Regions from separate parts of the Fulvivirga sp. AWR4_260 genome, predicted to be linked through region 2. Evidence: riboswitches for the same ligand, from Rfam matches in the RefSeq annotation. Region 2 holds a riboswitch; the other holds the start of a gene.
The links. Region 2 has a riboswitch for S-adenosylmethionine ahead of ACXACQ_RS06920 (O-acetylhomoserine aminocarboxypropyltransferase/cysteine synthase family protein). Riboswitches for the same ligand answer to the same signal wherever they lie in the genome.
Positions count from the first base shown of each region.

Region 1: it holds a riboswitch for S-adenosylmethionine, as region 2 does, so the genes downstream of both, ACXACQ_RS10145 (4Fe-4S binding protein) here and ACXACQ_RS06920 (O-acetylhomoserine aminocarboxypropyltransferase/cysteine synthase family protein) in region 2, are expected to answer to the same signal.

Region 1 is NZ_JBSWSU010000015.1:853,343-856,671, forward strand. Features, by position in the region: gene ACXACQ_RS10135 (HEPN domain-containing protein) at 1-36, opposite strand, end outside; gene ACXACQ_RS10140 (trans-sulfuration enzyme family protein) at 138-1,322, opposite strand; gene ACXACQ_RS10145 (4Fe-4S binding protein) at 1,349-1,696, opposite strand; SAM riboswitch class I at 1,933-2,058, opposite strand; gene ACXACQ_RS10150 (M42 family metallopeptidase) at 2,283-3,329, shown strand, end outside.
Region 2 is NZ_JBSWSU010000015.1:103,442-106,770, reverse strand. Features, by position in the region: gene ACXACQ_RS06925 (homoserine O-acetyltransferase family protein) at 1-508, opposite strand, end outside; gene ACXACQ_RS06920 (O-acetylhomoserine aminocarboxypropyltransferase/cysteine synthase family protein) at 486-1,802, opposite strand; SAM riboswitch class I at 2,068-2,163, opposite strand; gene ACXACQ_RS06915 (lipoprotein N-acyltransferase Lnb domain-containing protein) at 2,276-3,329, opposite strand, start outside.

The DNA.
Region 1 (3,329 bases), 750 kb from region 2:
GGCTGGTGATATTTTGTCGTTAAGTGTTACGCTCATTTCTTCCTGATTTAGGGTTTGGTTTAAAAGTTATTGGCCTATTTGTATATCCGAAAGAGGCCTCTTTTAAACTACTTCCGAATAAGTTTTTTATTAATGCCTCAAGGTTGTTTTGAGTCCCTTAGTGCATTTTCTATATCTTCTATAATATCGTTTACGTTTTCTAGCCCGGCAGAAATTCTTACCAAGCCAGGTAGTATACCTACATTAGCACGCTCTTCGTCAGTGAGCTTAGAGTGTGTTGTAGATGCTGGGTGCGTTGCTATGGTCCGCGAATCGCCTAGATTTGCTGTAAGCGAAAGCATCTTTAATGCATTCAAAAATCTTCTTCCTCTGTCTATTCCTCCTTTCACTATGAATGTTACTATGCCTCCTCCTAATTTCATTTGCTTTTTTGCTAGCTCATGTTTAGGGTGCGATTTTAAAAACGGATATTTTACTACTTCCAGTTCCTCATGCCCTTCTAAATATTCAGCTATTTTTAAAGCATTTTCGCAATGCTTCTCCATTCGTATGGCTAAGGTCTCTAGGCTTTTTGAAAGCAACCACCCGTTGAATGGTGATAATGAGGGGCCTGTATGTCTGGTGAAAAATCTTATTTTTTCAATAAGATCAGCGCGGCCTAATATGGCTCCGCCTATAGTTCTTCCTTGTCCATCTAAAAATTTGGTGGCAGAGTGAGTCACTATGTGCGCTCCAAATTTTGACGGCTGCTGAAGGTAAGGTGTAGCAAAACAATTATCAATATTTAATATTAAGTTATGTTTTTCTGCAAGCTTACCTAGCCACTCCAAGTCAATGATGTCCAATGCAGGGTTTGAAGGTGTTTCCGCAAAAATCAATTTGGTGTTGGGCTGTATTTTTGCTTCCCACTCATCGGGGTTATTAATATCAGCATAAGAATGCGTGATGCCCCATTTAGGGAATATTTGAGTGAAAATTTGATGCGTAGATCCAAATACAGACCTAGAAGCCAAGATATGATCTCCACTTTCTAAAAGCCCAGCCATACTGCAAAACATTGCAGCCATACCCGATGCAGTAGAAAGACCATCTTCTGTGTCTTCTAAAATGCATAGCTTTTCAATGAATTCATCGGTATTAGGGTTAGAGTACCTTGTATATATGTTGCCTTCAATTTCTTCTGCAAACATGGCTCGTGCCTGTTCTGCGTCTTCAAAAGTGAAGCTCGAAGTCATATATATAGGAGTAGTGTGCTCGTTAAAGCTCGACTGCTCACTTTGGTTTCTAATGGCCTGGGTTTCGAAGTGTTTATATTTAGACATACTTGGAGTAAACGTGTTTAATTAAATTATGATGCGTGAAGCCACTCTTGTTTTGCTGTTAACTCATCTTCTGTTTCTTCATAGTCAGGGTCAGGTACGCAGCAGTCTACCGGGCAAACGGCCGCACACTGTGGTTCTTCGTGAAAACCAACGCACTCGGTGCATTTACCAGATACAATGTAAAAGAATTCGTCAGAGAAAGGCTCTTGCTTCTCAGTAGCGTCTACTTCAGAGCCATCTTCTAGTTCTACGGCAGAAAGCTCGGTGCCATCGCCCCATGCCCATTGCTCTCCACCTTCATAGATAGCCGTATTAGGGCATTCTGGTTCACAAGCTCCGCAGTTAATGCATTCGTCTGTTATGTAAATTGCCATATTTTTTCAGTTTAATGATGATTAGAATTAAAGATTTTGTTTAGTAGGTGTATCAATTCCTTTAATCTCAATGCTGAGGTGGAATTATACAGAAGGAAAAGAGAAATTTTCCCTTAGCAACAACAACAGCAAATATGCTTTGCTACAGTGTTGGTAGAAATGTAATGGTTGATTGTTAGCTCGTTGCGTTTGTAAACTGGTGCAGAAATGATATTCATTGTATTCTAAATTTGTCAATTTATATTCTCCTGCTTGCATTTTGCAAGGTCTTAGGATCAGGATTTGGCACCTATATCACGTTTAAACGATTGATGGTTGCCAGAGGGTCTTCGAGCCTGTCTCTCACCTCTTCTTTATAAATCAACTACGCTTTCGAGTAATTGATACTGTAAATATAAGTAGCTTCTTTTTATAACTCCAAATTTCTAGAGCATTTTTGTGTTATTTATACCTAATAAAAATAGTGAGTGTAAATATTGTCTAAGTCTGTGAGTATTAATTGTCTTGTGAATGAACAGAATAATTTTTGATTGGTTAATATTGAATCTAGGTTCAAAAAGAATTTTTAACGTAAAAACAGATAACAATGGCCATAGATGTAAATCTTCTAAAACGCATATGTGAAGCTCCTGGTGCACCTGGTTACGAAAGTAAAATCAGGAATTTGATAGTGAAAGAAGTTAGTCCTTATGTAGATAGCATAGAGATTGATAATATAGGAAATGTTATAGCTATAAAAAAAGGAAGGACAAGTGAGAAGAAGGCCATGGTAGCTGCTCACATGGATGAAATTGGGTTTATCGTTACTCATATTGATGATAACGGATTTCTAAGGTTTACTACATTGGGAGGTTTCGATCCTAAAACGCTTACAGCGCAGCGTGTGATTGTGCATGGCAAGGAAGATATAATTGGTGTAATGGGAACTAAACCCGTGCATGTGATGGAGCCTGAGGAGAGAACCAAAATGCCAAAAGTGAAAGATTTTTACATAGATCTTGGGATGCCCAAAGAGGAGGTGGAGAAAATTGTATCTGTAGGAAATCCTGTAACACGTGAGCGAGGGCTTATAGAAATGGGAGAGTGTGTGAACTGTAAATCGTTGGATAACAGGGTTTCGGTTTATATACTGGTAGAAACGCTTAAAAACTTGAAAGAATGTCCTTATGATGTCTATGGTGTATTTACAGTGCAAGAGGAGGTAGGCTTAAGAGGGGCTAATGTGGCTGCGCATACTATAGATCCCGATTTTGGTTTTGGACTAGATACTACTGTGGCTTATGACCTTCCTGGTGCTGCTCCACATGAAAAGGTAACATCTTTGGGTAAAGGTACGGCTGTAAAAGTGCTAGATGCTATGACTATTTGTGATTACCGAATGGTGGATTTTATGCGTCAAACAGCCGATGAAAATAATATTACTTGGCAAAATGAAGTGTTGGTAGCTGGAGGTACAGATACTGCAGGTTTGCAGCGGATGGGAAAGAGGGGGGCTATCGCAGGAGCGGTTTCAATCCCTACAAGGCACTTACATCAGGTAATAGAGATGTGCCATAAATCAGATATTCAAGGGAGTATCGATCTGCTGTCGGCTTGCCTTATTTCGTTAGATAAATATGATTGGTCACATAAA
Region 2 (3,329 bases):
CAATCACACATATATTTTCAAATAAATCCGGATCAGTTGATGACCACTCTAATAACTGTTGCCCTCCCATAGAGCCTCCAATACCTAAATACACCTTTTCAATACCTAAATGCGCCCTAAGGATACGGTGCACCTCCACCATATCTTTCACCGTGAGCAATGGAAAGTCGAAAGCATATATTTTACCCGTTCTAGGATCTATACTTCCTGGACCGGTGGTACCATAACAAGACCCCAAAATATTTGCACAGATAATGAAATGTTCATCAGGATTAATCAAATCCTCTCCTCCCACTAGTCCGGGCCACCATTCAAATGGGTCAGCATTAGCCGTTAAAGCATGAAACACCCATATTACATTATCCTTTTTTTCAGATAACCTACCATACGTGGTGTAAGCGATCTCAAGTTCAGGGAGCACTTCACCGCACTCCATTCTGAACTCGTGATCGTATTTATAGGTATTCAAATTAGGCTTCTTGTGATCAGGCGCTATAGACTTGGTCAAAGGCATTTGTTATATCGTCTTTTAAATCGTTAATATTTTCTATTCCTACCGACAACCTTAGTGAGTTAGGTAGTACTCCTGCTGCCAACTGCTCTTGTTCAGAAAGTTGCTGATGTGTAGTAGCAGAAGGCTGTATTATTAATGTTTTGGCATCCCCAACATTTGCTAAATGACTGATTAACTTCAGACTATCAACAAATTCTATTGCTGCGTCTTTACCTCCTTTTAATTCAAAAGAAAGCACTCCACCAAAACCTCTTTTTAAATATTTTTTTGCCAGGCTATGATACTTGCTCGAGGCAAGACCTGGATAATTGACTTTTTCTACTTTCGGATGATTTTCTAACCATGTGGCTAACTCCAAAGCATTTTCAACTGTCCTATCCACTCGTAAGGATAATGTTTCCAACCCTTGTAGTAGTAAAAATGAGTTGAAAGGGCTCAATGCAGGGCCAAAATCTCTTAAGCCTTCCACCCTAGCTCTTATTGAAAAGGCTACATTAGGCAATCCTAAAGGGTTGTTATCTCCGAAAGTCTCCCAAAAATTAAGTCCGTGATAACCTTCTGATGGCTCAGAAAACTGAGGAAATTTACCATTACCCCAATTATAACTTCCTCCATCAACTATCACTCCTCCAATAGAATTACCATGGCCACCTATCCACTTAGTAGCAGATGCCACAACTACATCAGCACCGTGCTCTATAGGCCTGAATAAGTAACCACCAGCTCCAAAAGTATTATCCACAACTAACGGCAGGTCATATTTACGAGCCAAATCACTGATTTTATCGAAATCATGAATATTAAAACTAGGATTACCTATAGTCTCTAAATATATTGCTTTGGTATTATCGTCTATTTTAGCTTCAAAATCAGCTGCTGCTTCACCTTCTGCAAACTTCACCTCTATCCCCAACCTTTTAAAGGCTACCTTAAACTGATTATATGTACCCCCATATAAGTAAGAAGTAGAAACAAAATTGTCTCCTGCAGTAAGTATATTATTTAAAGCTATGAACTGTGCTGCCTGCCCAGAACCCACTGCCAGAGCAGCCACTCCTCCTTCTAATGCTGCTATTCTTTTCTCAAAGACATCATTAGTAGGGTTCATTATTCTGGTATAAATATTTCCAAACTCCTTTAAGCCAAAAAGATTAGCTCCATGTTCAGAATCTTTAAAGGTATAAGACGATGTTTGATATATTGGCACTGCTCTAGAACGTGTAGAAGCTTCGGCTTCTTCATATCCGGCATGTAATTGTAATGTTTCGAAATTGAGCGCTTTAGCCATTTTGTTAATTCTTTATATTATTAATAAGATAATTTGAAATAGAATGAGATGTAGTAGTCCTGCTATTTTACAGGTATACCAAAAAAATTCAGATTATTGCTGCGGGTATCCTTAAAGGATTAGCAGCAACACATGCTTAATTTCGAATTAATAATAATGAATTGTAGCGCAACTATTGATCGCTGAAAAGTTGCCAAAAGGCCTGTTTGATGTTGTATTGATCTTTTCATTTCCATCAATTTATATTCTCCCTATTCCGTCACCTGACGGACATTCTTGGGATCAGGAAGTAGCACCTTGGATTGGTGACCAGGTTGCTAGCGCTTCTAAGAGCCTGTCTCTCCACGCTTCTTTATAAATCGACTCTCTCAGATGAGTTTATCGAATTGATGCTACAAACGTAATGAGCCTTTGAGATTTTTACAAGAAAAGATCAGAAATTTTTATTCAATAGTTTAAAATTAATTAACATGCTAAGCTTCAGCGGATAACCTATATTGAATATAGAAAGATCTAAGCATGATGAGTATTACCAATGGAATTAACGCATAATGTAAATTCTGTGGCAAAAATGACCATGTAGGGATTAACATTAAGCTTAAAAGGCATGTCAATTGAAAATAATACCTTAGAAATGCGGGCTTGGTCTTTTTCAACAACAGTAACCCAAAAGGAAAATGTAGTGGCAATGCCCAAAGTAAATTAAAATTATCTGCAGCAGCAGAATGATCGGTAGCCACCCATAACAAAAACAACAACCAGCCCACTAACCCTACTACTGTAAATAGAAACGCATCAAATCCAAAATATGATTTTTTATTGCGGTAGCCCAAAAGAGTTACAAAAGCCCCACAAATAAATACAAATGAAAAGAACATAAACGGTGTAACAACACTGGCCTGATCAGGCTCCGGGGTAGATTCATAAGTCACCACCGTATTCTTCACTAAAGGTTCTACATTTCCATTATGATTCACATAAGCATGAGCAAAAGCCTTTTCAATGTAGTCTGGCAAAAACATATACATATCTGCAGTGGCAGTTTTATCCATTGGTAAACCCAGGCAAATATCTATACCCAAATCACCCCAAGGCTGCTGCTTCAAATAAATATCTGTGAGATCACGAATTGTATAATCTGTATCTATATGCGAAACATCAAACTCCAGATCATCTCCTAATGCCTTTTTCAAAGCATCTCTAACTCGGGTGGCGCAGTTATCATAGAAATAATCATAATAGTAGTACTGATTTTCAGGCATGGCATTCTTCCTTAGAAAATCGACCAAATCTTGAGTTTGCTTGGCAGTAAGGTTTAATACCTGCTCATGAATAGATCTATTAAAGTATATATAATAGTTTTTGAATCGGTTATAATCCTGCAGATCGAGTTTATAATGCAAATACCCTCTGGCGAAATTCAAATAAAAATTAGGTTGGTCAAAATCAAAAACCCCGTAATTATAAATTACATCGTAACCAGTCACCGGATCTATAACCCTAATGGCACTATGTCCAAAGGCTGAA